DNA from 2 places in the Lactiplantibacillus plantarum genome. Region 2 is predicted to be linked to the other one. Evidence: riboswitches for the same ligand, from Rfam matches in the RefSeq annotation. Region 2 holds a riboswitch; the other holds the start of a gene.
The links. A riboswitch is a leader RNA that binds a small molecule or an ion and turns the genes downstream of it on or off. The one in region 2 is predicted to bind FMN.

Region 1: linked by a shared signal. The riboswitch ahead of ribD (bifunctional diaminohydroxyphosphoribosylaminopyrimidine deaminase/5-amino-6-(5-phosphoribosylamino)uracil reductase RibD) and the one ahead of E5260_RS08090 (ECF transporter S component) in region 2 are both predicted to bind FMN.

What each region holds. Positions count from the first base shown of each region.
Region 1 covers NZ_CP039121.1:1,378,394-1,393,959, reverse strand. The annotation lists gene E5260_RS06345 (WxL domain-containing protein) at 1-2,886, shown strand, start outside; gene E5260_RS06340 (FAD-dependent oxidoreductase) at 3,188-4,504, opposite strand; gene E5260_RS06335 (TetR family transcriptional regulator) at 4,658-5,284, shown strand; gene E5260_RS06330 (Crp/Fnr family transcriptional regulator) at 5,420-6,061, opposite strand; gene E5260_RS06325 (hypothetical protein) at 6,150-6,713, shown strand; gene E5260_RS06320 (nucleotidyltransferase family protein) at 6,890-7,450, shown strand; gene ribH (6,7-dimethyl-8-ribityllumazine synthase) at 7,481-7,960, opposite strand; gene E5260_RS06310 (bifunctional 3,4-dihydroxy-2-butanone-4-phosphate synthase/GTP cyclohydrolase II) at 7,957-9,171, opposite strand; gene E5260_RS06305 (riboflavin synthase) at 9,173-9,775, opposite strand; gene ribD (bifunctional diaminohydroxyphosphoribosylaminopyrimidine deaminase/5-amino-6-(5-phosphoribosylamino)uracil reductase RibD) at 9,776-10,843, opposite strand; FMN riboswitch at 11,002-11,132, opposite strand; gene E5260_RS06295 (YfhO family protein) at 11,360-13,909, shown strand; gene E5260_RS06290 (NUDIX hydrolase) at 13,991-14,404, opposite strand; gene E5260_RS06285 (hypothetical protein) at 14,524-15,566, opposite strand, start outside.
Region 2 covers NZ_CP039121.1:1,744,216-1,759,781, reverse strand. The annotation lists gene dnaE (DNA polymerase III subunit alpha) at 1-803, shown strand, start outside; gene pfkA (6-phosphofructokinase) at 917-1,879, shown strand; gene pyk (pyruvate kinase) at 1,965-3,725, shown strand; gene E5260_RS08125 (DUF441 domain-containing protein) at 4,709-5,167, shown strand; gene E5260_RS08120 (CvfB family protein) at 5,223-6,110, shown strand; gene xerD (site-specific tyrosine recombinase XerD) at 6,118-7,008, shown strand; gene E5260_RS08110 (hypothetical protein) at 7,047-7,430, shown strand; gene E5260_RS08105 (segregation and condensation protein A) at 7,396-8,163, shown strand; gene scpB (SMC-Scp complex subunit ScpB) at 8,150-8,749, shown strand; gene E5260_RS08095 (pseudouridine synthase) at 8,749-9,465, shown strand; FMN riboswitch at 9,520-9,641, shown strand; gene E5260_RS08090 (ECF transporter S component) at 9,765-10,319, shown strand; gene E5260_RS08085 (YpbB family protein) at 10,655-11,698, shown strand; gene E5260_RS08080 (RecQ family ATP-dependent DNA helicase) at 11,685-13,124, shown strand; gene E5260_RS08075 (LysM peptidoglycan-binding domain-containing protein) at 13,186-13,818, shown strand; gene cmk ((d)CMP kinase) at 13,853-14,539, shown strand; gene rpsA (30S ribosomal protein S1) at 14,629-15,566, shown strand, end outside.

The sequences.
Region 1 (15,566 bases), 370 kb from region 2:
ACCGCGGAAGCACTGATTACTGGGCCAGCATTAGCGACCACTACCGCTTCAGCTGTCGCCAGTAGTGAAAAACCGACGACCCACACCATGACCGCTGAACCAATAACTTTCACCGTGGCCGCGGGCTCCGCAGTCGACTCACCTCCTGAAGAAGCCGGCACTGAATCAGCACGTGAGGTCAGCAATGATGCCGAAAGCACCTCTTCGGCCAGTCAAGACCCGACCACTGACGATTCGTCAGCAACAGCAACACAAGCGGCTACCACGAAACGTGATGACAACAATGCCACAAGCAAATCGTCCGAACAGTCGTCTAGTACCACCGCGACATCGGACCCGACTGCTGACAACGACACTGCTACTAGTCGCACAGCGCAGGCTGATTCGGAAGTAGAACGGACACCGAAAGCGACTGCCACCAAAGCCGCTAATGATATCACGACCGCCGCAATCGTGGTCAATCCAGATGGTAGCACGACCGTCTCAACTTACGATGATTTAAAATCAGCGTATACCAATACCGCCGTCACGACGATTAAATTGGGGGCCAACATTACCCACACGTCAACAAGTGCTACAGAATTAGGCACTCGTACCACCAGCCTGACCATCGACGGGCAAAATCACAGCCTTGATCTCGGCATCGGTAACTTCACATTGGGTTCCACAACCACGGCCCAGACAATGACAGTAAAAAACTTCAGTAGTATTCGTGGCGCAATTGCGAGTGGAACAAGTAGTGGTGGCGCCGCCGGAATCATTCAAAGTGGGACCGATGGTGGGGCTAATGCTGGTGGAGCTCGTTGGACGATTACAGTGACCGATTTAATCACTACCAGCGACGTTTACCGCCTCGTCAACGCTCCTGGTAATCAAGTCAATGTCAGTGGCGCAGTCACCGCAACAACCGTCGCTGAAAACATGATTACTGGTGGAATGACCTTTGCCGCCAGCAGTACCTACATCGGTCGCAAGGCGAATAACAGTGCCGCCAACAAAGCTTTCTTCAACTTCACGGCAACTAGTACAGTTGGGACTGGAGACCGTAAAGTCACTATTGGTAGCGCTGCTAATGTTAACTTGCTAGGTAGCGCATCAGACGCGACTCGGGGTATTTTCTATGACCAGTATGATGCCGTCACGGTGGATACCAACGCTATCCTAACCGCCAAGATGTACGGTAACGTCTATCGGGCAGAAACAGCAAACACGTTTACCGCCAACGTTGGCAGTAAGGTCACGTTTGAGAACTTAGCCACAACTAGTAGTAATGCGCTCTACTACACTACCCCGTTGATTCCGCTTGGCAACAACAGTACGTTTACCGTGACGGGTGGTGAGTTGTATATCACTAGTAGTGGCTCAGCCCCCATTTTTGGTGGCTACATGTCCGGTTTGAGCGTCTTGCTAGATTCTCCTAAGGCCTACGACATTAAAAATACGAACTTTGCAATTCTCGTTCAAACGGGGTCAATCGTCGAGACGACCATTAAAAGTTTCAAAATCACGAACAGTAACCTGAGTATGTGGTCATTGTCCTTATTGAACCTGTTGAGCGCCAGTGTGACCTATCAAGGGATCACCGCCATCGAACAGAACGGGGTCCTGATTACCAACAGCGGTAGCGTCTTACCGGGACTACTCACCTTCTCGGCTGCGCGCCGAATTGCGAACACCCTCTCACTGCCGACTGTGCAATTCAGCTCACCGTATACGAGTGACTTGAACGCCCAGCTCGTCACCAATGCCGACAAGAAGGTCCGCGTTCGCGTTATCACCGGTTATACAGAATCGAATGGCACACAAACGCCGATTTACGCCGGAACGGGCACGGCAACCGTCAAGTTAACAGATGATCAAGGCGCAACGCAAAGTGGTACGACTGACAGCAGCGGTTACGTTAATTTCACGTTAGATCATTTTCCAACGGCCGGCGCGACTATGACAGCTCAAGCAACGACCACCTATACTTCAGATCCTGTCACCATAACCGTCCAGGATAAGACGCCACCGACGCCGGTAACCGTTAAAGATGGAAAAATCGTTGCCGACCAAAAAACGATTGCCAGCGGTTCCACGACGACGGCTGGTAACACACTTCGTTACACGGTTAACGGGACCTCCGCAGCTGATAGCAACGGCAATGCCATCACCGCAACCGCTGCCAGTGATGGGAGTTGGTCCCTTGCGATGCCAGCCACCAAATTAAAAGCTAATGACGTCATTCAGATTTTTGTGAAAGATAGTGCGGGGAACGAGAATCCGGTCACCAGTACAACTTATCATGATGCCACGTTTGCCGCCGCTACCCAATACACTGTCGCACCGGCAATCGGCCCGACAGCACCAACTGAGCCCGAGCACCCTGGTACGACCAATACCAGTGGGAGCGAAAACACTGGGACCGGTAATACGGGCGAACTTCGTTTAGACTACGCGCCCAGCCAATTTAACTTTGGCAGTGTCACAACAAGTATGCAGCCTAAAACTTACGCCGCCCAGACAATCAACGGTGTCGCGAAACAGTGGCTCCAAGTTTCGGATAATCGGTTAGCAACTCACGGTTGGACCGTCACCGCCCGCCAGAACAGTCCTTTTACTAGTACTAGTGGCGCCCAACTCACCGGCGCGAAGTTACACATTCCTGCCGGGCAGACCTATAATGAACGCGCTACGGGCCAGCTCAAAAGCTACGCGGTCGATCTCACAACCGCCGAACAACCCGTCTTTGCAGCCCCAGCAACGGCCAACGTGGGGAAAGACCTTTCAACCAACGTCTGGCAACCCACCCAAGTTCAATTGACCGTTCCTGGCAACACCGCCCAAGCGGGCCAAACCTATAACACAACCGTAACTTGGACGCTAACGGCTAACGTGACGAACTAACAATTAAATGTGCCAAACTGAGGCTCCTCGGCCGTACACCTTAAGTACTGGCCCCAACTCTAGCAATTGGAAGCGCGACTTCAAAGCACCATTAGACCACCACAATAATTGTCGATTTCATCACTTAAATTTGACCGTCGCTGGATTGCCCATCATTATTGATGACGCGACGGTTTTTTCCTGTGAGTTCCTAATGAGCTAATCATCAGTAACCACTAGTTTTCCATGTCATATACTGAGCTTAAGCAACACATCAACTTAAAATTGCCAAGTCCGTATAATGGGCTTGGCAATAATCAACCTAGTTAGTGGCTAAAGTTTGTAACGCCTGTAAACTAGCCGTACTGAGTACATCCACCGGCTGGCTTAATCCCGGTTGAAAGAAAAAGTCACCATAGGCTAATTGCTCGAGCGTTGCTCCCATCTGGATTGCGAGCGAAACGGTATTGATGACCGCCGTTAATTCTGCTGTAGACATTATTTGTGCACCTAGTATCCGATGAGTTTTATCATAAAACAACTTAAAATGAACGGTCGCATTCAATCGAGCTGGTGCGGATGCCACCAATCGGGGAACCGCGATGTAAGTTGCTAACACCGGTTGTTGCATACGGACAGCTAGTTGCGTGTTTAGGCCCGTAGCAGCAAAGTAATATCCCGCCGCATTAAGCGCGGACGTTGCCTGAACGCCGGGAAACACAATTCGCTGATCCGTTAACAAGTTATGCGCTAATAACCGACCGGCATGACTGGCCGCGCTGCCTAAAGTGATCCGCTCTTTAGTACCCGTGGGCGTAAACCGAACTTTAGTCGCATCGCCAATCGCGTAAATATCTGGAACACTTGTTTGAAAATAATCATCCGTCTCAATTAATCCCTCAGAATCTAGCGCCAAAGTTCCCCGTAGCCATGCAGTATTCGGTCGATTGCCGACTGCGACAAGGACTAAGTCGGCAGCATACTGACCACGATTCGTTTGTACCGCTGTCACGTGTGTTGAACCTAATACGGCCGTCACCCGCTCTTCCATCTTTAATTGCAGCCCATTCTCAACACTCGCTGCAGCTAAAATTTGCGTAAATTCTGAATCAAGATTGTGACTGAATGGCCGAGCGTTCACATCAATAACAGTTACTTGCTTGCCGGTTTGTTTAAATAAGGCTGCAAAATTCATCCCAATATAGCCGCCTCCAATCACGACCACGTTTTTAATGGCTGCTGACTTAGCGGCCAATTTTAACTCATTGATGCTGGCACGGTTTTGAATCGATCGAACACCAGATAATTCGGCTCCGGGAATCGGTAACTGGATTGGTAACGATCCAACGCTCAATACCAATCGATCGTAATGATCAGTCTGTAATTGCCCCCGTTGATTACGAGCAGTAATCGTGTGGGTCGCTGGGGTAATTCTTGTGACCGTCGTTTGGTCGAATAGAGTCACCTGCTGGGACAAGGCCAACCGCTCTTTTTCAGCATCCGCCGGAGCCCAATCCAAAGCCGTCGCGAATTGCCCGTGCTCGTACCAATGAATCTCATTATCCGTATTAGCTGCTAATAAGCCATTGACCGTTTCGCGGCCGCCATGTGCAGCCCCGACAATAATAATTTTTGCCATATTTTCCGCCTCTGATTACTTAAATTATTGTTAACAACGCTATTTAAGATACACGTTGTCTTTAACTACAACAATCGTTTGGCTACGGAAATCACTATTATTAAGGCACAAAAAGCAGTAAACTGTTTCTAAAACCAATTAGGAGATCTTTTTGTGACCCAACTCAATCAACGTCGACGTGGCAACCGACTGGAAAACGCGATTTATGACACCACCTATACCCTGCTTAGTCAATACGGCCTCGACCAGGTCACTTTTTCACGAGTAGCCACTGCGGCCGCTACCAGCCGCAGTGTTCTTTATCGCTACTGGGATTCGACCTTTGACCTCATCTTTCATACTATTATTCATCAAATACAAAAGACTCCCATTGCACTTACGACCACGCCATTAGATACTGGCAGTCTTCGTACCGATCTCATTCTGTTAGCGCAACGCTTTATCCAACAAACTAGTACGGGGCCCTTCCGCTATTTTCGGCTATTGTTTGCCACAGCCTTGAACGCGCAGAACCAGCGCGATCTCACGCAGTTAGTGACTCAAATTGATCATGCCAACTTGACCTTGATCGAGCCACTTCTGACGAATGCACAAAACCACGGTGAACTTCAGATTTGGCCTAACCAAGCCGCACAATTAGTATTGTTTCAACAATTACGGTACTGCGACATCATCAACCAACCGATGAACACTGATCAGCAACTCACCAATCTCATTGATCAAGTCGTTTTGCCGGCATTGCGAGCAAGTGGCGTTGCTAACCGGCATTTTCATCATTAAAGAACCTCTTCCTCACAAGTCAAATAAAGTCTGATTTCCTAGCCCATACTGCGTTGGAAATCAGACTTTATTTTTAATATTGAACCAGCGTCACCCTTAACTAGCCAAAACCAGGCGACGCCCCCCTTTACCCGTCTAACAAATTGTAATCTGGCGCTTATTGACGATAATCTGCCCTTCAGCCGCCAATTGTTTAAACTGACGACTCAGGGTTTCGGGAGTAATCCCCAAAATATTCGCCAATTCCTTCTTCTTCAACGGCAATTCAAATTCGATTTGTCCGGATTCAACGGCACAATCGCGCAAATACGCCATCAAACGCGCTTTAGCATCCAGCAAATCTCGTCGCAATTGATTCTTCTCAGCTTCAATCAATTGGTTCCCAAAATTATTGATCATTGCTAATGATAAACTGGCTGATTCACCTAATAATCGCTGAAAATCATCATATTGAATGGAACAGACCCACGCATCACTCGTGGCTTGAATAAATCCCTGATTCTCATGCGGTGCAAATAGCCAGTGTTGTCCGACGACATCACCACTACGCAACAACTCAATAATTTTCTCCTTACCATTAGCAGCTAAGGCATAAATTTTAGCCATTCCCTCATCTAAAATGAGCATGCCTTCCTGATGGTCGAGTGGCTGACGAATCAACTGCCCTTTTTGATAAAATTTCCGGTGATGGGTCACCGTGATTAATTTGGCTTTCACCGCTGGCGCTAGCGGTGAAAATAATGGTGAACGACTCACACAATCCATTTTTGAATGCATAATTTCTCCTTTTCTTGATCTATGTCAATTTTTATATGATTAGACTAGCATATACTGACCATATAATGAAGAACTGGAGGAATTATTCATGACTAAAAAATACGTTGCTAACATCGTCCCGCTGAACGCCGAAGGAATCGGTACTGCCCCACACGGCACAGCGACTTTCACTGAAACTGGTAACCAATTACACGTCACCATTGAAATGTTCGATACCCCGGCCAACACGCAACACTGGGAACATTTCCACGGCTTTCCAGATGGCAAAGCGGCACAGATTGCTACTATGGCCCAAGATGTCAATCACGACGGCTTTGTAGACTTGCCTGAAACTGAACCTGTTTCTGGGACGACGATGGTCCCATTTGATAATGCGCCCCATCATATGGACGTACCAAATGATAATTACCCAGTTGCCGACGCGCAGGGCCACTTCGCTTATGAAATCGATGTGCCCTTAGGCGACCTACAGGCTAAGTTCAAAGAAGTCTTCGGTACCGATGACTTAGAACTAGACAAGCGGGTCATTTATATTCACGGCGTCCCACAAGACTTAGCCCTACCTGCATCAGTCGCTGGTGAAGTGGGCATGTATGATGCTCACGTAACCCTACCAATTGCAGTTGGTAAGATTGAGGTTACGGAAGACTAGGCAATTATTACTTAAACTCACAACCAAAAACTAAGACCGCTTACCACTATCAGTTAGTAGTGGTAAGCGGCCTTAATTTTTTATGAAATCAGCAAAAGCAAATCCTTTATTTGAATTGCACGATATCATTACTATGTTAGACTATTTTTAACCAACATTAAATTGAGGTGTTTTCAATGACCAACGAACAACGAGTTATTCATATTATTAAAACAACTCCTGCTTTAATGACGATTCTTCAATTAATTCAAGACTGTCATTTAAAACAAGGCGCATTGGCGGCTGGTAGCATCCGTAATACTGTTTGGCAAGTACTCAGCGGGCAGCCAGTGATGTTCAACAGTGATATTGACGTCGTCTTTTTTGACCCTGAGCGACCAGCCAGCGATGATTTAAAAATCTATCAGCAACTTACTGATAAAGCCCCACAATACCAATGGCAAATAAAAAATGAGGTCTATATGGCACATTATAATTTTGATAAGGATCCCGAATTCACTTCCGTTACCGATGCAATTGGTCACTTTGTCGAAGTTCCAACTTGTATTGGCGCCTTTTTAGACGAAAATCAAATCAAGCTAATCGCCCCATACGGTGTAGACGATTTGATAAACTTTCGCTGTTCCCCAATCCCCTACTATCGCCAGGATGCCAAGCACATGGCAATCTATCAGCAGCGAATGGCACAGAAGCAGTGGCATCAACAATGGCCCAAGTTACAAATTGATGGTATTTGAAATATTATGCATACCCTTAATTTACGTCATTTAGGCCAAGTCAGCTTTTAATATTGCCCGCTGCACGTCCAACGTTTCTAACAAACTGACCGCACAGTCAGCACCCTTATTGCCACTCTTAAAGCCAGCGCGATCCATAGCTTGTTCAATGGTATCCGTGGTTAAAACGCCGAACATTATGGGCGTATCGGTTGCCAAACTGACGGTCGCAATCCCCGTCGTCACGCCACGACAAACATAGTCAAAGTGCGCGGTTGCACCCCGAATGACTGCCCCAAGTGCAATCACGCCATCATAGCGCTTGGTTGTAATCATTTTTTGAACCGTCAGTGGAATCTCAAAAGCTCCCGGTACCCAGGCCACGTCAATATCGGTTTCATTGACCCCATGCTGTACCAAACTTTCTTGTGCCCCAGTTAAAAGCTGCTGCGTTACAAACGCATTGAAACGCGCCACGACAATCCCAATCTTAAGCCCGTTGCCATTAATTTTGCCGTTAAAAGTTGTCATTCGTGTCCCTCCGTTAGTGTGAGTTGATGATGAAATCGATCACGTTTTGTTTTTAAGTAAGCTTGATCGTACTGATTGGCTGGTATTTCTAAGGGGACCCGTTCAACAACATCAATCCCCGCTGCACGTAACTGCTCAACCTTGTCAAGATTATTAGTCAGCAAACGAACCCGTGTAATCCCCATTTGGCGTAGAATTAATGCCGCAATATCATACCGGCGCTCATCCGGTTGAAAGCCCAACTGCACGTTCGCATCATACGTATCAACCCCGTGTTCTTGAAGTGCGTAAGCTGCTAGTTTGTTAGCCAAGCCAATGCCGCGACCCTCTTGCCGTAAATAGACGAAAACACCGCGCTGAGCTTGACTGATCTTTTGGAGTGCGGCGTGTAATTGATCACCACAGTCACACCGCCGCGATCCTAAAACATCGCCCGTAAAGCATTCAGAGTGTAACCGCACTAACACTGGTTCATCGCCACTGATATCACCAGCTTGCAGTGCCACTGGCAACGCCGTATGACCGGGGGCTTCGAAACCAGTCATCGTGAACTTACCATCCTTGGTCGGTAAGTTGACACTCGGGGTCGTTGTCAGCTGGGCGGCACCCGTTTGAATCACGTAGGTGGTAATATCTTCAATGGTGATTAGCGGTAATTGTAAGCCCTCTGCCAAAGCTTTGAGATCACGGCGCCGCGCCATTAAGCCATTTTTCTTGATAACTTCACAAATATAGGCCGCGGGGGTCACACCTGCTAATTGTGCTAACGTGACGGCCGCTTCAGTATGACCACGCCGCGCTAACAATCCACCAGTCCGCGCAATCAATGGAAAAACGTGCCCGGGATGATAGAAATCAGCGGCCTGACTATTGGGATTGGCTAACGCTTGAATCGTGGTCGCCCGATCAGCTGCCGAGATTCCCGTGGACGTCGTATGGTGATCCGTTGAGACTGTAAATGCCGTTCCAAACGCATCGTGTTCACTAGTCATCGGTGTCAAATGTAGTCGCGTGGCGATACTTGGCGCCATCGGAACACAGAGTAGCCCCCGCGCTGATGTAATCATCCGATTCACTGTCGCAGTGGTTGCTTTAGCGGCTAGGCCAACCATGTCTCCTTCCGCTTCACGCGTCTCATCATCCGCAACAATAATCAATTCGCCCCGTTTTAATGCGGCCAAGGCCGCTGCTACCTTTTTCATTGTATCCATCTTAATGACTCCCCTCTAATGCTAATTGCCGGGCCAAGTACTTGCCCAGAATATCCGTTTCTACATTCACCAGCGTTCCAACTTGTAACTTAGACAAGGTCGTCACCGCTTGTGAATGCGGAATTAAATCGACTTCAAACGTTGTCTCCGTGACCGCTACGACCGTCAAACTAACCCCATCAACTGCCACCGAGCCTTTAGTGACTACTAGTGCGCGATATTCTGACGGTAAACTGATCAACAGACGCAACGCGTGCGCATCAGATTGTCGCTGCATCACTTGACCACAGTAATCGATGTGCCCCTGAACAATGTGCCCATCTAAGTGCGCGTTCACTTGTAACGCACGTTCTAGGTTCACCAATGAACCGACCACAAGGATCTTTAAGTTCGTTCGACGCACCGTTTCAGGCATCACCACTACACTGAAAGCATCCGCTTGTCGGGTCGTTACCGTTAAACAAATGCCGTTCACCGCTATACTGTCACCAATCTTAAGACTCGGTGTCATCAGCGACGGTGCGGTAATCGTAAGGGTCATTTCCAACCCTTGTTGGTGCACTTGGCTGACACGGCCCTTGGTTTGAATAATTCCAGAAAACATTTACTTAACTTCCTTTCGAACGGCCCGTAGCCGGATATTCGTCCCTAAACAAGTTACCGTTGGTTGTTCAAATGTCAACGGTGTCATCGCAGCGGCCCCGGTAACGGCTGGCAAACCCGTCCCACCAATCATCATTGGTGCGATGTAGCTGACCCATTCGTCAATCAATTCAGCCGCAACAAATTCAGCTTGCAGATGAGCCCCACCTTCAACTAAGAGTGACTGCCAGCCTTGTTCGACACATAGTTGACTGATTGCAGCGGGTGTCCAGTTGCCAATCAGGACGTGTACATTGGGACTGTTTCGAAGTTGGTCGTCACTAGCCGCAGCCTGACGACAAAGTAACCAGGTTGGTGCCTGACCGTCCTGAACAAGCCGGTGGTTTAACGCCACGGTACTCGTATTCAACACCACCAATCGAACCGGTGGCTGCACCATTGCCGTCAGTCGGACGGCTAATTGTGGATCATCAATCGTTAGCGTCCGTTCACCAATCAGAATCGCTTGAAACTGTGACCGTAAGCACTGACTATCGATATAACTAGCATGATTGGAAACCAGCGTCCGAGTCGGCGTTTCAGTATTAATTTTGCCATCAAGCGTTATCGCCGTTTTTAGGGTGATCCATGGTCGCTGCTGCACATAAAAATGATTGTAGTGGGGGTTCAACGCGCGAACTTTGTCCGTTAAACAGCCCGTCACCACATCAACTCCGTGGTTCAAAAGATACTGACGTCCCTTACCACCCACGATTGGATGGGGATCTAATTGACCAATCACGACTTGCCGAATTCCAGCCGCGACGATTCGCGCACTACACGGCGGCGTCTTCCCATAGTGTGAACAAGGTTCCAGTGTGACAAATAACGTGGCCCCACGCGCCTGTTCTGGTGTGACCTGCCGCAGCACATCCACCTCAGCATGGTCACCGCCAAAATAATGATGATAACCTTGAGCTAACACGTGGCCGTCTTTGACTAATACCGCACCGACCTGGGGATTTTGGTACGTCGCCACCCCCGCCAATTTGGCTTGATCGATAGCCATTTGCATAAAATCAGTTAACATTGGTTCACCTCCAACAAGATAAAAAAACACCCAATTATCAAATCATCGATAATCGGGTGTGAAGTGTTCGCCAAATAGATTTCACCAGTAGGATCCAGCTAAATAAACCTACTTAAAGGTTGCCAATAGCCACTACTGCCTAGTAAAATTCAAGCAATAATTTTCTTCTCCCATCCAGACTATACTGTCGGTCCCAGACTTGCACTGGGTCCACCGCTCACGCGGGTCACGGACTTCAACTTACGTTGTTACCGTCGGTCGGGAATTGCACCCTGCCCCGAAGAAATCGTATTCAGTTTTCACCTTTTATAAAAACACTTTCTTAATCAATTGTCAATCACCCCTTTTAGTTTAACCTCGTGAACTGCTGTGTTAAACTGCTAGCAAACTTTATAAAAATGATAATGACTAACACTAATTCTTAACTTTTTTCAGAAAATTGTTCGCTTTTCTTAACTAGTTTTCAAGTTTCAGTACGGTACAATGAAATCATTCATAATATCGGAGTTGAATAAAATGTGGCCTAATTATCAAACAAGCCGCTGGCAAGTGGCAGTGACAGCTGGATTACTGTCCCTTGCTATCATGGGGATTGTCTTCGCAATTTGGGGGATCACGCCCTTCGGTAACCATAACTTATTAATTAGTGATATGGGTGGCCAATACTTATCATTTTTCACCGCGTATCGGCATGCCATTTTAACGCATAGTTTTCAATTATATTCATTTTCACAGTCATTAGGCGGTAACGCACTACCCACGATTGCTTACTATCTATTAAGCCCATTTAACATTTTGATGTTGTTGTTTCCGGCGGCCAATTTGCCAACCGGACTTAGTCTACTCATCATGTTAAAAATCAGCTTGATTGCGGTCACTATGACGGCTTTTTTACAAACGCATTTTCAAACAAAGCGGTGGTCGACTGCCATTTTTGGTGTTGCTTTCAGCCTCTCTGGCTTCGTTGCCCTCAACTATTTTACGATCATGTGGTTGGATACATTAATTTGGTTACCACTGGTCATTCAAGGACTCGACCACTTAATTGCAACTAGTCATCCCGGGCGCTTTTTCGGCTGGTTATGGGTCAGTATCGTCACCAATTACTACTTAGGCTATATGACTTGCCTATTTGTGATTTACTATTTTATTTATCAACTATTTGAACGCAAACGCCCTCAGGACAGTCTTTGGCAAACTGTTCGTCATCAATTTTCGTTAATTCGGCACGTCGTGGTCACCATGCTACTCAGTGGGTTAAGCACGATGTTTGTCCTGATCCCCACTGGTTTAGGCATGCTGACCACGGCTAAATCTGCGGTCAAATTATCGAGCTACTTACCGGTCCCACAATTCGGTTTAGCTGTTTTGAGTCAATTTGGCTTAGGTGCCGCCAATTTTACGACTCGGCTCGTACACGCACCAACCGTCTTCAGCAGTAGTCTGGTCGTCTTGCTGGCCCTAAGTTTCTGGGTGCAGCCCAACTTGACTAAAGCTCACAAATGGCATAGCTTCGGACTATTACTTGCACTCTTCTTGAGTATGAACATTCGTACCTTAGATACGATTTGGCACATGTTTCAAACGCCCGCTGGCTTTCCATACCGCAATGCTTTTTTCTTTAGCTTTGTCTTGATCATGATCGCTTTTGAAGCCTGGTTAGCAGGCCCCCGGCGGATCGCCTTGCGCTGGCAATGGTTGTTACCGACACTCATGGTCAGTGCGCTGATATTAGGCTGGTTTGCCCAACGAACTGCTAAGCACCCCTTAACAACTTCAACGCTGGCGCTCAGCTTAGTCGCTGTCATCTTAACCGCAATTGCCTTATTCGCAACGGCGAAGCGGTGGCAAACGCTCAGCTTGGCAGGTATCGTCGCCTTAGAATTAGGGACTAACAGTACCCTCATGATGGCGAAGTCACCACTAGGGAATCAGGCTAAATTTGTAACTGCCTATCGAACCGAATACCGCCAAATGCAAGCCGTCAACGATCCTGATGGTCAATTATATCGCGTTGAAAATCAAAATACGCTAATCAATCAGGCCTACAATTATGATAGCAAGTATCGTAATTACAACGACCCGATGTTATTTAACTTTCACGATATTACCTACTACAGTTCAACTTTTGCGAACCAAACACGTCTCATGTTGAAGTCACTTGGGCTATTTTCTAAAAACGCCCGGCGTGTCAGTTCAGAAGGCCTAAATCCGGTCACTGATTTACTCTTAGATGTAAAATACGCTGTGCAATTAAACGCCGTGGGTCAAGCGACAACGCGGCTCCGTAGTCAAAACGGGTTAGGGTTTGCCGTGCCAATAGCATTTAGACAGTTAAAGCTTCGTCAGAATAGTGCCATTATCAATCAAGAACGCCTCTTACAAAGTTTGCGGCCATCGAAACGCGCCTATTTTGGCAATGCCACGACGCTCTCAGATCACGTCGTCCAAGATTCACAGGCCAAACGCTATCCGTATTTGCATACAGTTAAATTAAGGATGACACGCACCGGGACGCTGTATTATAACGACACGACTCGTCAAACAAAGTACACCACGATGCGGGTCAACGGTCACTTAGTCCCGACTAAGTTCAATGCCAACGGTGAGTTAGTGCTCCGATCGCTAGGTTATTTTGACAAAGGCGCTGTCATCACGTTAACGGTCAAACGTACCCAACCAACGCTTGGCACCCATGTCCACATCGCCAGCCTGGATCAAGCCCGGTTCAACCAAGTCAAACAGCAACTGCTATCCACGCGCTTTACACCGACTTACCACGTCTCGGGCATTCATACCGTGGTCAGTGGTCAAGTCACCAATCGCTCCAAACAAAAATGGCTCTACGTTGCTATTCCAGCCGATAAGGGGTGGCGCGCAACGGTCAACGGCGTCAAAGTTACTCCTAAAACGGTCATTGGCGGGATGTTAGCCCTGCCGATTCAGTCCGGTAAGAATCAGATCCAGCTAACTTACCACGTCCCGGGATTGCTGGGTGGACTACTGATCTCAATCATAAGTGGATTTAGCTTCATCCTTTGGCGTCAACGATATCGCCACCATTAGAATCGTGTCAATCAAAACAATCGGACTGCCAAGCTATTCTGCTAGGCAGTCCGATTGTTGTTTTAATGGTCGCGGTAACTGCTAGACCAGTCGCGTTAATATTGGTTTTAGATAGGGCACAATTCTTATATTAGTCAAAATCAATTCAGGTTTCATCCAAAGAAAGGCCATATGTTCAGTAAGATCTAAGTTGACTGTCGGTCTAGTAACGAATGCCTGTGCGCTATACACTAAACGCGTGTACACCTGATTTTTAGCCTTGTCAAAGGTGGAATCTTCCCAAATAACGCGCTCAGTTTGAACTTTCAGCCCAGTCTCTTCCCAACATTCGCGTTTGGCCGCTACTTGCGGTAATTCATTAGCTAATGCACACCCACCGGGCAGATCCCAATAGCTGGCATCAACATTCGGCCGCCCATGCTCAACCTGATTGCGTTTTAAAATTAAAATGTCGTGCCCGGCAGTCACTAAAGTATGCGCAATAATTTGAACCATTTGAATTCACCTCACCTTGATAAGTCACCCAAATTAACGGCTATTATATTTCGTTTAACCACAAACAAAAGTCCCAACACTGGCAACACCAGTTATTAAGACTTTCGATTCAAGTTTTATTATTCAGTTTCTGGCCGTAACCGACCTAACGATAAAATGGTCGCCAGCGCCACACAGCCGACAACTGCTAGACTGGCGGCACCCGTCGTTAACGCGTGCGGCTTAATAAACTGCTGTTTTATCACGACTTGTAAGTATGCGTGCTGCTTAGCCGTCACCCGGCCTGTTAACGGACTGTAGTTGGCCGCCATCACACCATACCGGACGGGCGTCTGACCAGTATTTTTAATCGCTAATCGCAGGTTGCCCGCCGCTGTCAACGGATAATTCAAAGTGGTCAACTCATTGGCCGAGCCCCGCCACCGTTTGACGACATGCGCCCCCCTAGTCAAGGTAATTGTTACGCGCTCATGCGTCGCAACTGGCTTCAACCGTAAAACATTACTCTTACCACTAACGGCTAGCGGCGACGTAACAGCGTGACCCGGTCTAATTTTTTGAACCGTGGACACAACATAACGCCCATTGCCCTGATTGCCACGTACCACATCAGTAATCCGCGTCGCCTGACTCGTCTGCCACAAACTGACCACACTGATTGCCGCCAGTACAACGACCAACCACGTCAGTTGGCGCCGTATTACTCGATTAAGGTGCCACACCGGCAACTCACGACCACCCACAATACTGAGGAGCATCAATCCCGGTAATAGTGGCAACGCATAGCGCCCTTCTACTTCCCAAAGTCCGACATGAAAAACCGTTAAACCGAGAATTGCCAGGGCAACGAACGTCACGGCCCACTCGCGCCGCCTCATCAAAGTCACGATTGCTTGCACCAGCATCGTCAGGTAGATTGTTTGCGTCATTAGAACCAGCCAAAATTGAAGCTGGCGTTGATGATTCAAATACCAGCGGGGCGCACGAATCCACTGGGTGGTCAACTTAAAGCTATCAAAATCGCCAGTCGCCCAGAAGACCCGCATCTTTTTGAGTAAATGTACGAGGGTCCCCGTAACGCCCATCTGATGTAACCGCTGCTGAATCATTTGCTGGGTCTGTTGGCGCTTGGCCGCCACAGTTTGCATCTGATTAACGCGCG
Region 2 (15,566 bases):
GGCTCAAAGCCGATTTGATGGATGCACTGATCTATGCGGGGGCTTTTGACCACTTTGGTTTGAACCGTGCAGAGCTACTGACCAGTGTGCCTGAATTGATGTCAAGTGCCGAGTTAGCCGGTGGCAGTATGAGTTTATTTGAATCATTAGCCCCTAAGATCAAAAAACAGCCGGAGCTTTCGTTAGGTGAGCGATTGGCCAAAGAAGCGGAGTATCTTGGTGTGTACGTTTCAGGGCACCCTGTGGAAACGTATGATTGGCTCGCGCAACAACGACATACACAATTAGTCAGCACGCTCACGAGTGAACAACCGGCACAAATACTGGTCTATATTACTAAGGTCCGAACGATTCGGACCAAACGTGGTCAACCAATGGCATTCGCAACGGGAAGTGATTTGTCCGGCGAAATTGACTTGACGATTTTTCCCAATACCTATCAACGGATTCAGGCGGAATTGAAACCAGAAGCAATCGTGTTAATTACTGGTAAGGTCGAGCAACAGCGGGATTTGCAAGTGATCGTAAACACCTGGCAGTTGGCGGAACAATTACCCAAACCAACCGGCCAACTCTTTTTGCGGTTGCAACCTGAGCAAGCAACGGCGACTGTGCAAAAGGAAATTTTAAGGATCTTAAGTCAATATCGAGGTCCTAATCCAGTTCTAATTTACTCGGTAGCAGCACATCGAACGGTTGAACTAAATTCACAGTATTGGGTCGCAGAAAATCCAGATTTGGTTGGAGCGCTTACAACCTTATTAGGTCGCGATAATGTGGTGATGAAGAACGCTATCCCTTGATACGACGGCGTTTTTTAACGCATTTAATTTTAGAAAATAACAGACAATCCACGTGAAAAGTGTTAGAATCACTTATGGAGTTACGAACTCAATTTATTGCCTGAGGTGAAAAAATGAAACGCATTGGTATTTTAACCAGTGGCGGCGACGCTCCTGGTATGAATGCGGCCGTTCGTGCAGTTGCTGGTAAAGCAATGGCTGAAGGGTTGGAAGCATACGGCATCAATTACGGCTTTGCTGGATTAGTTGCCGGTGACATTCACAAAATAGAAGCAGCCGACTTAGATGGTGTGATTCAACGCGGCGGAACTTTACTATACTCCGCACGTTATCCAGAATTTGCCCATGAAGAAGGTCAATTAAAAGGGATCGAACAATTGAAGCGGTTTGGGATTGATGCTTTAGTTGTTATCGGTGGCGACGGTTCTTACCATGGCGCATTGCGCTTAACGGAACACGGCTACAACACGATTGGTCTTCCAGGGACGATCGATAATGATATTCCTTACACGGACTTCACAATTGGTTTTGACACTGCTGTCAACACCAACGTGCAAGCTCTTGACCGGATTTATGATACGGCTCATAGTCATGACCGGACTTTCGTTGTGGAAGTTATGGGTCGTGGCGCTGGTGACGTAGCCTTATGGTCCGGTGTTTCAATCGGCGCGACTGCTATCGTGGTCCCCGAAGTTGATTGGGACATGGAAGAAATCGCCAACAAGATTAAGCATAACCGGGCCAATGGTCATCGGAGCAACTTGATTGTGTTAGCCGAAGGTGTGATGGGTGCCCAGGAGTTTGTTGAGAAGTTATCCGAATATGGTGACTTTGATGCTCGTGGGAATACCATTGCTCATATGCAACGTGGTGGGAATCCAACTGCTAAAGACCGTGTCATGGCCAGCAAGATGGGTGCCTACGCTGTGGAACTCTTGCTTGCCGGCAAGGGTGGCTTAGCGGTTGGGATTCAAAACAACCAATTAGTCAACCACAACATCTTAGATTTATTTGAATCTAAGCATGACGTTGAAGTGTCATTAGATAAGTTGAATGAAGAAATTTCATTCAAGTAATCATGGCATGTTAGTTCTTATTTTAATTTGATAAAAATGACGTTAATGTCTTTTTATAAAAACTTTCAAGGGAGAGATTTTTCTTATGAAAAAAACCAAGATTGTTTCAACACTTGGTCCTGCCAGCACCGATACTGACACTATTGTTAAATTAATCGAAGCCGGCGCAAATATTTTCCGCTTTAACTTTTCACATGGTGATCATGAAGAACATTTAGATCGCTTAAACAAAGTTCACGAAGCAGAAAAGATTACGGGTAAGACCGTTGGTATCATGCTTGATACTAAGGGTGCTGAAATTCGGACGACCGTTCAAGCTAACGGAAAATCTGAATACAAGATCGGTGACAAGGTTCGTATCACCATGGATGATTCATTAGATACGACCCATGATAAGATTGCCGTTACTTACAAGAACCTCTATGATGATGTTCATGTAGGTGGCCATGTCCTCTTTGATGATGGTTTATTAGATATGAAGATCGACGAAAAGGACGAAGCTAACCGCGAATTGGTTACAACTGTTCAAAACGCCGGCGTTTTAGGCTCACGTAAGGGTGTTAACGCTCCTGGCGTTTCAATCAACTTACCTGGGATCACTGAAAAAGACTCAAGTGATATTCGCTTTGGTTTGGATCATGAAATCAACTACATCGCTGCTTCATTCGTTCGTAAGCCACAAGATGTCTTAGACATTCGTGAATTACTTGAAGAAAAGCACATGGAACACGTTCAAATCTTCCCTAAGATCGAATCACAAGAAGGTATCGACAACGCCGATGAAATTCTTAAGGTTTGTGATGGTTTGATGGTTGCTCGTGGTGACATGGGTGTTGAAATTCCTGCTGAAAATGTGCCATTGGTACAAAAGAGTTTAATCAAGAAGTGTAATGCTTTAGGTATGCCTGTTATCACGGCTACTCAAATGTTAGACTCAATGCAAGAAAACCCACGTCCTACTCGTGCCGAAGCTTCTGACGTTGCCAACGCTGTCTTTGATGGTACTGACGCAACGATGCTTTCTGGTGAAAGTGCTAACGGTCTTTACCCTGTTGAATCTGTTGCCATGATGGCTAAGATTGACGAAAAGGCTGAAAACACTTTGGCTGAAAACGGTACGTTACAATTAAACCGTTTCGACAAGACTAGTGTTACTGAAACAATCGGTATTGCGATTGCTCGGGCAGCTAAGAACTTGAACATTAAGACGATTGTTGCTGCGACTGAATCTGGCTACACTGCTAAGATGATTTCGAAGTACCGTCCAAATGCTGATATCTTAGCAATCACTTTTGACGAACGGACTCAACGTGGCTTAATGGTTAACTGGGGTGTTCAACCAATCGTGGCTGAAAAACCAGAAACCACTGATGACATGTTTGATTTAGCTGCTTCTAAGGCTGTTGAACTTGGCTTTGCCAAGGAAGGCGACTTAATCTTGATTACTGCCGGTGTGCCAGTTGGCGAACGCGGTACGACTAACATCATGAAGATCCAATTAATTGGTTCTAAGTTAGCTGATGGTCAAGGTGTCGGTGATGAAACGGTTATCGGTAAAGCCGTAATCGCAACGTCTGCTCAAGAAGCTATCGACAAGGCCGTTGAAGGTGGCGTCTTAGTTACTAAGACGACTGACAAAGACTACTTACCAGCAATCGAAAAGTCTAGTGCTTTAGTTGTTGAAAACGGTGGTTTAACTTCACACGCTGCTGTTGTTGGTATCTCAATGGGAATTCCTGTTATCGTTGGTGTTAAGGACGCTACTAGTGTTATTGCTGATGGTCAATTGATCACAGTTGATTCACGTCGTGGCCTTGTATACCGCGGTGCTTCAAACGCCCTTTAAGATCAAATCTAATTTGATATTGAAAAGTCGTCGCTTTGCGGCGGCTTTTTATATTACATAAAGTGCTTCACTCCCAGTTAAATTAGTATGAAACATGGTTAAAAGGTGCCAAATCGTCAACGTCAAATGATCCAGCTTAAGCCCGCTGGAAAAAGATCTACTTAGCGGAAATTTGCTTAGCTAGCTGCGTCCTGCACCGACTTCCAGGCATTTCGGCCAATTGCTGGAACGCGGTGGACACAGATTTAAGCCGAAAATCACGTCTTAAATACTGGTCTTCCACTAACCAAGCCAAAAACGCTTGCTAAGTGGAATTTCACCGCTGAGCATTGGCCGAAACGCCTTCCAGTCGGGATGGTATTCGAATGGCTGACATGAGTGGACCCAGCATTGAACGAATTAGATGTTGCTATTTTAAAACAGCGATTTTATCATACAACAGTTAGTTTGATAATATAATTGTGATTGTACGATTATTTCTAATTCCACCGTATTAGTACTGAGGTGTCCAAAACAATTGAGACAGCATTAACGCATGTTCAAAATTCTAAGTAGTAAACCCGTTCAGCGACAAGTTGCACCAAGTTAGGTGGTCGTTCATCAGCCATTCGACTGGCTTACCGACTGGAGGGGTTGGGTGACAATGCTCAGTAGCCAAATTATTCTTGGCTGGAAGTGGGTTGCTTCCGGCCTAGAATAAGACTCGTATTTGAGATTGCACAGTGGGTTGCTGCGTGAGCTCAAATCGACGTCGGCTACGTTCCGGCAATTGTCACCCAGCCCCGTAAGTCGGAATAGGACGAACCTTGCTGACGAGCTGGAATCCAAACGATTTGGCACCTTTTAACCCTGTTCCCGCCTAAATTAAAGAACAGGAATCGGTTATTGATCAGGGGGGGGATAGTGAAATTGGTGAGTAACGACCAACACCCCTCGTAATTCGGGCCATTTTCAGTTACAATTGATAACACGTGAGGTGTCGTATGGAAAGTTGGTTATTTTTATTAGCGATTTTAGTGGTGGCATGGTTAGGAAAAAATCAGTCCTTACAAATTGCGACCGTGGTTGTGTTGCTTATCAAATTGATTCCTAATACGAGTAAATTGCTGACGACGATTGGTCAGAAGGGAATCAATTGGGGTGTGACGGTGATTACCGTCGCAATTTTAATTCCGATTGCGACTGGTCAGATTGGATTTCGGGACCTTTGGCATGCGTTTAAGTCGCCAGTTGGCTGGATTGCGGTTGCATGTGGAGTGTTGGTTTCAGTGCTCTCATTTCACGGTGTCGGGCTTTTGTCAGCGACACCAGAGATTACCGTGGCATTAGTATTCGGGACCATTATGGGTGTTGTTTTGCTCAAGGGAATCGCGGCCGGGCCAATTATTGCGGCTGGTATAACGTATTGCATTATTCAAGTCTTACATTTGAGCTTACAGTAATTTAAAAGAACCATCCGTTGATATTTATAGACGGATATATTAGAGGAGTTATCACATGGATAGTATTATTGGAACAGTGGTTACGGCGAAGGTAACCGATGAAAACGATGAAGCATACTTCGTACAGATTGATGGACAGACGTTGTGGGTCGATAAAACTGAACCAGAGAAGCCATTGCACATTGGCGGGCTTTACGAAGGTTTTGTTTATGAGAATGAAGATCATCATCTGCAGATGACGCGGTTTGTCCCGGAAATTTCGTTTGATCACTTTGTATGGGGAACGGTTGTCCGGACGCGGCATGATCTGGGTGTCTTTGTCGATGTTGGGTTACCGAATAAGGACTTGGTGGTGTCATTAGACGAATTACCGACCATCAGTCGACTATGGCCTAAAAAAGATGATCGTTTATACGTTAAGTTAGCCCGTGACAATAAACAACGGCTATGGGCGACTCTGGCAGAATTGACGGATTTTGAAGCAATTGCCAAGCCATATGATCGGGCCCAAGTTAAGAATACGGATACCATGGCGACCGTTTTTCGTTTGAAGATGGCCGGTACGTCGGTTATTACAGATGACAATCATCTGGGCTTTGTTCATCCGTCAGAACGTGAACAGGAACCACGCATGGGGCAACACGTCAAGGCGCGGGTCATTGGTTTCTTGCGCGATGGTGAATTGAATTTGTCCTTGAAGCCGCGGGGATACGAAGAGATTGGCGATGATGCCCAAATGTTATTAGCAGCATTGCAACATCAAGCTGACCACGCGCTACCATTTTGGGATAAGAGTGATCCCGATGATATTCGGAATTACTTTGGTATCAGCAAATCACAATTTAAGCGCGCTGTGGGTAATCTCTTGAAGCAACGCTTGATCAGTCAACAACCAGGCGAGATCAAGTTACTGGAAAATGCGGATGAGCAAGCCGACGATTGATCAAAAAATGCAGGACCAGCTTGCTGATTACCTGCATTTTTTGCGTGTTGAACGGGGGTTAGTTGAAAATACGATTAAGAGTTATTCTCAGGACCTGACTACGTTTAGCGAATACTTGATGAGTCAGCAAATCACGGACTATCGGGTGGTTGATCGGTACGTCCTATTGAATTATTTACAGTATCTAGATGAGGCTGGTAAATCGCGAAATACAATCATTCACAGTGTTTCTAGTTTACGTAAGTTTTTTCAATATTTAGCACAGATGCACGCTATCGATACTGATCCGATGCTAAAAATCGACACGCCTAAGCGGGCGCAGCATTTACCGCAAGTATTGTCACCACGCGAGGTCGAACGGTTGCTAGCGGTGCCTAAGTTGAATACCCCGTTAGGATTACGAGACCGAACTCTGTTAGAAGTGATGTATGCGACCGGTCTGCGAGTCAGCGAGACAATTAATTTAACGATGGATGATCTGCACTTAGACTTGGGATTGATTCAAACAATCGGTAAGGGTGATAAAGAGCGGATCATTCCTATCGGTGATGTTGCCATTGATTTTATTACCCGTTATTTAAAAACGGCTCGGCCCAAACTCGTCTCTGCCAAACGCCGGAATAGCTATTTGTTTATTAATAATCACGGTGGTAAATTAAGTCGGCAAGGGGTTTGGAAAAATCTGAAGGCAGAAGTCAAGGCGGCTGGCATCGAAAAAAACGTGACGCCGCATACGTTGCGCCACTCGTTTGCGACTCACATCTTAGAAAATGGTGCGGACTTGCGTGTCGTTCAGGAGCTTTTAGGGCATGCCGATATTTCGACGACTCAAATTTATACGCATATTTCGAAAAAACGCCTAGCTGAGGTTTATAATAAATATCATCCGCGGGCATAGATGCGGTGCGGAATCAAGCAGTCAAGGGAGGCAATACCGTGCTCGTTAAATATCGGAAGGATTATGAAAAGGTAGCAATGGGGCTACTGTCATTTATTCCAGATTTTAAGGACCTAATTCATCTACAAACTGAGATGCAGTGGTATCAGTCAACGGAAGACCATCAACTATTACTATGGCGGCAAGGTGACGGCGATTTCTGTGGTATTATCGGCATTGAAGTCGGCAGTGACTTTATTCTACTGCATCACGATTCATTATCACCCGAGGAACGGACGGCGGCCAACCAGTATCAAATGTTGGATGAGTTGGCCGCGTTGTATCCCAAACAACGGGTCATGGGAACTTTAGAAATGGCGCCAATCATTGGCGCGTGGGAGCGTAATCGTGACAAACAACCAACAACAACCAATCACCATTAAGATTTCGGAGTTTGAGGGGCCACTCGACTTGCTGTTGCACCTCATTCGCCAAAACAAGATGGATATTTATGACATTCCAATTGCGGCAATTACGCAGCAATATTTGGATTACTTACACTCTATGCGAGCGCTAAAATTAGATATTGCTGGTGATTATTTGGTTATGGCTGCGACTTTGATGACGATCAAGAGCCGTTTCTTATTGCCACAGCCTGAACCAGATGAGATGGACGAAGATAATGAGGACGATGATCCTCGTGACTCACTTGTAGCTGAACTGTTGGCTTACAAGGTTTATCAGGAAGCCGCTGGTGAATTGCGAGAAAAAGAACAGGCGCGCCATCAACATTTTACGCGTGAAGCGATGTTAGTACCAGCTGATCTGAGTGCGCCCAAGCTGACTGCGGGGATTACATTAGATGATCTGCAAGCGGCTTTTCGGCAATTAGTGGCTAAACGGCGGCGGGTACGGCCACTAACGAAAACGGTTGTGGCTGAAACCATCAACATTGATGAGCGGATGACACAAATTACGACGCAATTGCAACATCAACCACAAGGACTGGATTTTGCCGACCTATTTACGGTTAGTGCCAGCGATGAAATGTTAGTGACAACCTTTATGGCTGTGTTAGAATTAACCAAGCAGGATCAAGTGGCGCTGCAGCAAGCTGAGCCACTGAGTCCGATTCATTTATATTTACGACAGGATGAACAGCATGACGAACATTGAACAAATTGAAGGACTATTATTTGTGGCTGGCGATGAGGGCATCACGGTCGCCGAAATCGAGCACGCCACGGGGTTTGCTAAGCCGGCGATTACAACGATGCTCACACAACTGGCCACGAAGTATCAAGCCGACCCAGACAGTGCCTTAATGATCTTATCAACGGCGAATACTTACCGGTTAGCAACTAAGGCCGCGGTGGCGCCGGTGTTAAAGCGCTACTTTGAAGCACCACTCACCACGAGTTTGTCGCAAGCATCGTTGGAAGTGTTAGCAATCATTGCGTATCGGCAACCCTTGACGCGGATTGAAATTGATGAGATTCGTGGCGTACACAGTGGGTCAACGATTCAAAAGCTGGTTTTGCGACAACTAGTTACCGAGACGGGGCGTTTAAGTGAGCCAGGACGACCAATTTTATACGGAACGACGGAACTGTTCTTAGATTATTTTGGACTAAAGTCTTTGGATGACTTACCAGCGATTGACTTAGCTGCTTTAAGTGACGCTGAGCATCCGGCACCAGAGACAGACCTCTTTTTAAATGCATTTCAGGATAAATTACAAGCAGAACGTGAGGATGAATAATGGCAGAACGATTACAAAAGGTAATGGCGGAAGCGGGCATCGCTTCGCGGCGTAAATCAGAAGTGTTGATCACGTCTGGTCACGTTAAGGTGAATGGGAAGACGGTCACCACGCTCGGTGTAAAGGTTGAGCCTAGTGACCATGTCGAGGTTGATGGCGTGCCATTGAATGCAGAAAAACTCGTGTATTATTTATTTTATAAGCCGCGGGGGGTCGTTACAACTGTTCATGATGAGAAGGGCCGTAAAACGGTATTAGACTTCTTTGAAGACGTACCGGAACGAATCTATCCGGTGGGACGTTTGGATTACGATACTTCAGGTTTGTTGATCATGACAAATGATGGGGCTCTCGCTAATCGGCTAACTCATCCGAAGTACGAAGTCAAAAAAACTTATTTGGCCAAAGTTGAAGGGGTACCAACCAATGCTGATCTCAAGCAATTGCGCTTGGGTGTTGAAATCGATGGCCGTAAGACAGCTCCAGCGAAGTCGAACTTGTTAGATAGTGATCACAAGAAGAATAATGCGCTGGTCCAACTAACGATTCACGAGGGTCATAACCACCAAGTGAAAAAGATGTTGGCTGCAGTGGGTCACCCAGTGACTAAGTTGAAACGTGAACGTTATGGGGTTCTCGATTTGCAAAGCTTACAACCGGGCGAATACCGTAAATTGAAGCCGATTGAAATTAGTAAGTTAAAAGGTGAACGATAGCGCTTGCATTTTTGAACGAAAGCCGTTAAAATGAATTTGTAAAAATAAATATTGGTTCATCTTCAGGGCAGGGTGTGATTCCCGACCGGCGGTAATAACCCGCGACCTATGCGTGTGCATAGTGATTTGGTGCAATTCCAAAGTCGACAGTAAAGTCTGGTATAAAGAAGATCGAGCTTATTTGCCAAGCGTTGCAAGTAAGTCCGCCCCCAGATGACAGTTAGTGTGATCGGGCGGACTTTTTTAGTTGAACAAATGGTAATGCGGTTCATTGAAGATGACCCATAGGAGGGTGCGTTATGCAACATACAACGTTACACCGACTAGTGGGCATAGCCTTACTCGGTGCCATTGCGTATATTTTAATGTTACTGGAGTTTCCGATTTTACCGGTAGCGCCATGGATGAAGATTGATTTTTCAGATATCCCAATTCTGATTGGGCTCTTTCTCTTTGGTGTCGGGGGCGCGTTTGTCATCACTATCATCAAACTGCTCCTACATTCGGCCATGATGGGCTTTGCCATCTATGACTTAATCGGTTCTTTTGCTAGTTTTTTAGGTACGGCAGTATTGATTTTAGCATTTGCATTAGTACTTCGTTACTATCGGGGCAATCCCAAGTGGCGAATGCCTGTGGCGATTGAATCGTTGGCTAACTTAACGTTTGTTCTGCCATTCTATTTGCAAGTAATGGGTATGAAGCTCAGCATGTCGCTGAATACAGTGGTGTTAGTGGCAGTCATTCCATTTAACTTGATCAAGGGATTGCTAGTGGGCAACGTCTTCTGGCTGGTCTATCAGCGATTAGCTAAGTGGTTAGGCAACCATAATCAGCTTATGAGCCGAATTTAATCTAAGTCGTTAAAATAATGTGGGTGGTCACTAATTGCGTAACTGCAGGGTGACTGCCTTTTTATATTGGTGCCACCGTGATATTCTTAAAGACGCACACTGCCGGTTGGCGGATGGTTATCCATGAGCTTTAATGTGGCAGTAAGTTGATGAATTTGAAGCTTCAATTAAGGCTTAGAAAGATTAAAAAGCTGTTGGCCGCTATGCTTTGTCGCGGGTCACTGTCAGCGACACTGACGCACGTAAATTTGGGCTGATCACGACTTAATTTAAAAACTGGCACATTTAGTGCGCAATTAACAATTACAATAGCAAGACTTAAGGGAGGCCTTAGCGTGTTTACAGACTACGTTTTATTGTTATTCAGTACGACGCCGCGACGAGCAAAGGGCCTATTCAATGTCTTGCGCGGTCGCCGTACGGTCTCCACGCTTTTTGCGGGGTTAACTGCCGGCTACTTGGATTTGCTCGACAGTTGCCACGAGGTTCCCTTGGAAGATTTCATGGCAGCAACTGCGGCTTTGACTGAAAACGGTCAATTGACGAGTACGGCCACGGGATGCTGGCAATTAACGCAGGCGGGGGAACATCGGCAAGCCAAACTCCGACAAACTTTATACATGCCCCAAAATTTTGAAGTATTTCAAACCACTGATGTCCGCCGATTTAGAATCGTCAGTCAGCTAGCCCTACAAGTCGTTTCCGAACTCGTACATCATAATCGCCATTATTATCCGGTGACGACTGATCCGGGGATTCAAGCCCAGGTCAAACAATGGCTACGTCAGCAGTCGAAGGTGGAACTTGGCGAGCAAATTCATGCGGCCTTGACTGCCTTCTTGACGAGTTTGGCAGACCCAGAGTTGCCAACGGTGTTTGTTCAAGGTATAACGGGGTATCAAGAACCGGGACTGACTAATGAGCAATTAGCGGCACAATTAGGTCGACAACCCTGGGAGGCTAGCTTGATGCACACAGACGTGATATGCCAATGGATTGCTTGGATTCAGCGACACCCGCGTGATCCATTTTCCCAGTTGTTGTCAGTGCTCACTCAAGCGAGTGCCATCAGTCAAAGCGCTGAGCAAACTTACCAAGCTTTCTTGAAGACCCAGCAACTTGCAGCAATTGCGCAGACGCGGCACTTAAAGATGAGTACGGTACGGGAGCACTTGTTGGAGGTGGCGATTTGGTCGCCTGATTTTCCGTTTGAAATGGTGTTGAATCATGAATTAACTCAGCAGTTGGCCACCATCTTTGCAGCCCAGTCCGACATTGCAAACTGGTCATTCCAAGAGGCCCAAACTGCGCTACCCACGCTAGATTTTTTTGAATTTCGGCTATTTCAGATTATGAGGTGTCAGCATGTCAGAAGATGAATTATATGAGCTGTTGAAAACGAAATATGGCTTCGATGAATTTCGCCCCGGGCAGCTAGCCGTCATTCAGAAATTATTAGCAGGTCAAGATGTCTTGGCAGTGTTACCAACTGGGACCGGCAAATCATTGATCTATCAACTCGTTGGAACCGCACTGCCCGGGCTAGTTGTGGTGGTTTCACCGCTGATTTCCTTGATGCAAGATCAGGTGGCACGCTTAAACTATCAAGGCGAAAAGCAAGTTGCTGCTTTGACCTCCCAACTAGATTATGGTGCTCGCCAGTATCTGTTGAATCATTTAGGGCAGCTTAAATTCTTGTTCATTTCGCCGGAAATGTTGGGTCAAGACATTATTCAAACAGCGCTGATGCAAGTGCAACTGGCGTTATTAGTTATCGACGAGGCCCACTGCATTTCAACTTGGGGACCAGATTTTCGCCCTGACTACCGTCGCCTTGGTCAAATTCGACAACGGTTACAGGCACCGACAACGCTAATGCTCACGGCAACGGCTACACAACGCGTTCGACAAGATATTTTGACACAATTAACCGTTCCAGATGCCCAGCAAATCTTATATTCGGTTAATCGTCCTAATATTTACTTAGCAGTCGAACAGGTCAATGATGAAGCTAGTAAACGCGCGACCTTGCAACATTTAGTGACAAGTGCGCGCGGACCAGTCATCGTTTACTTTACTTCCAAGCGGCAAACTGATTTGATAGCGGAATGGCTACGAACGACAACCACGTTACGGGTCGCGGCTTATCATGCCGGCTTAGCGACTGATGACCGTTTCAAGATCCAGCAGCAGTTCATGGCAGGACAATTGGATGTGATCTGTGCTACATCTGCTTTTGGAATGGGTATCAACAAAGCTGATATTCGCTTAGTGATCCACTATCATTTACCGACGACTTTGGCCGACTATGTTCAAGAAATTGGGCGCGCAGGTCGTGATGGTCAGCAGGCGATGGCGATTATGTTGTACGCACCAGGTGACGAAAACCTGGTGCGGAATTTGAACGAATTGACGGCTGCGACTCCCAATGAAATTCAGCAAGATTATAGCCGCTATCAAGCGCAGCAGCCACCGACTGATGATCGTAGTAAGGTTTTGCAGTCATACTGGCTACAAGGAACTCCCCCAACGACCGTGGCAACGATTTTTGCTGATCGCCAAGTAGCTAAGGAACGAGAATTGCGGGCGCTCATGAGTTACGTCCAAACGACAATTTGTCATCGGACCGTGATGTTAACTTACTTTGGTGAGCCAGCTGTTACCCATACAGATCAGTGTTGTCAGTTGGCTGGTGAACCACTACCGCTGGCTGCGTTAGGGTTGATGGCGACGCATGATGAGTCAACAGCCACGATAATGTCGTGGGATCAGCACTTAGCTCAATTGTTTTTACCAAATTCTTAAAGAAATCAATTCCGGGTTATGTTACAATATTGGTTGAAAGTTTTTTGAGGAGGAACACCCTATGAGTCAAAAAAATGATAATGACAAATCCCAAGCGGATAAGCCGTGGGACAAAACTTTTGAAGACGATCGGGATGACTCGGGCAATTTATCGCGAACTCAAAAACGAAAACAAGACAGTAGCAACTCTACGCTAACGACCGTGTTAGTCGTACTAATATTGTTGCTTGCTTTGGCACCAATTGGTTATTTCTTGGTGAAAAAGAATTCGCTTAATAATCCGCAACAGACTGAACAAGTTGCTAGTTCGAGCTCGAAGAAGTCATCGGCCAGTGTTGCTGCCAGTAAGTCATCGACTGCTGCTAGCAAGAAGAAGGCGGCCGCATCGTCGAAAAAGGCGGCTGCTAAAAGTAGTAGCTTAGCCTTGGCTAGCTCTAAAGCTGCCAGTTCCAAGGCTGCTAGTTCTACTGCTGCCAGCTCGGAAGAAAGTGCGAGTACTGACGACAGCAGCGCTAGCAGTAGTAGTAGCTCCTCAGAATCATCTTCAGGGACTAAGTACGTCACGGTAGAAGCCGGTCAAGGGGTCTATCGGGTCGCTACGAATGCTGGAATCTCAGTGGATAAGCTATTGGAATTAAATGGGTTATCATCTGATGCAACGATTTCGGCTGGTCAACGGTTACGTGTCCGTTAATACACGATTTTTTCAGATTGTGAGGGGTTAGTTAATGGCTAAGCAAGCATTACAGGTGGCCATCGATGGTCCGGCTTCAGCTGGCAAGAGTACCGTAGCCAAACTCGTTGCAAAACGGTTTGGCTATATTTATGTGGATACTGGTGCCATGTATCGGGCAGTCACGTACTGGGCAATGCAACAGCACGTTGATTTAGCAGACGAAGCGGCTGTGATTACGGCAATGAAGTCGCTCAAGATCAGTTTTAAACCCGGCGAGCCGGATCAACTGGTTTTTGCTAATCAGGAAGATATTACGGCGGCGATACGCCAACCAGACGTGACGAATAACGTCTCGACGATTGCGGCGTTACCACAGGTGCGTACGATTTTAACTGAACAACAGCGAGAGATGGCCAATGCAGGTGGGATCGTGATGGACGGTCGTGATATTGGGACAACGGTATTGCCCAATGCTGAAGTTAAGATCTTTTTAGTTGCTTCAGCGGCTGAACGGGCTAAGCGTCGATACGCCGAAAATGTAAAAAAAGGGATCGATACGCCCTTGGCTCAGCTACAGGCTGAGATTGAATTACGTGACCACAAAGATTCAACGCGTAAAGTGTCACCATTAACACAAGCAACGGACGCCACACTTGTTGATACGACGCCAATGTCAATCGATGAAGTTGTTGCTGCCATTGCCAAAATTATTACAAAAAAACAAAGTTCAACAATCTAATTGCATTAACTTAATGCTTTTAGCTAGCTTTTCATTGCATTTTCAGCTATGATATAGGTTAGAGTTATTGTTGACAGGAGGAAATTTGCATGAGTGAAAACGAAAACAGCCAAGAGAAAAATGAACTTTTAGACGCTTTAAACAGCGTTGAAGAAGTAAACGTCGGTGACGTTGTTAAGGGTGAAGTCTTAGCAATCGACGACGACAAACAAGTAATTGTTGGTATCCAAGGTACCGGTGTTGAAGGGGTCGTTCCTTTGAAGGAACTCTCAACACAACGGGTTGACGATGTCAACGAAGCCGCTAAAGTCGGTGATGTATTAGACTTGGTTGTCATTTCTCGAATTGGCAGCGACAAGGAAAACGGCAGTTATTTACTGTCACATCGTCGGTTAGAAGCTCGCAAAGTTTGGGACGATGTTGAAAAAGAATACGAAGCAGGTCATACGATTAAAGCTCCGGTAACGCAAGTTGTTAAGGGCGGGTTAGTCGTTGACGCTGGTGTTCGTGGCTTCATCCCTGCCTCAATGATTGATGATCATTATGTTGAAGATTTAAATGCCTATAAAGGCCAAGAACTTGAACTTAAGATTATTGAAATTGAACCTAGCGAAAATCGCTTGATCTTATCACACCGTGCCGTTGTTGAAAAGCAACGCGAAGCACAACGTGAAGAAGCTTTGAAGACCTTACAAGCTGGTGATGTCGTTGAAGGTAAAGTTGCTCGTTTGACGAACTTCGGTGCCTTTGTTGACCTCGGCGGGATTGATGGTTTGGTTCACGTTTCAGAAATCTCATACGAACGGGTTGAAAAGCCTGCTGATGTATTGAAGGTTGGTCAAGAAGTCACGGTTAAGATTTTATCCGTTGATGCTGACCGCGAACGGGTTTCATTATCAATCAAAGCAACCTTACCAGAACCTTGGGATGGTATTGAAGAAAAAGCACCACAAGGGGCTGTACTTGATGGTAAAGTTAAGCGTTTGACGAGTTTTGGTGCCTTTGTGGAAGTCTTCCCTGGTGTTGA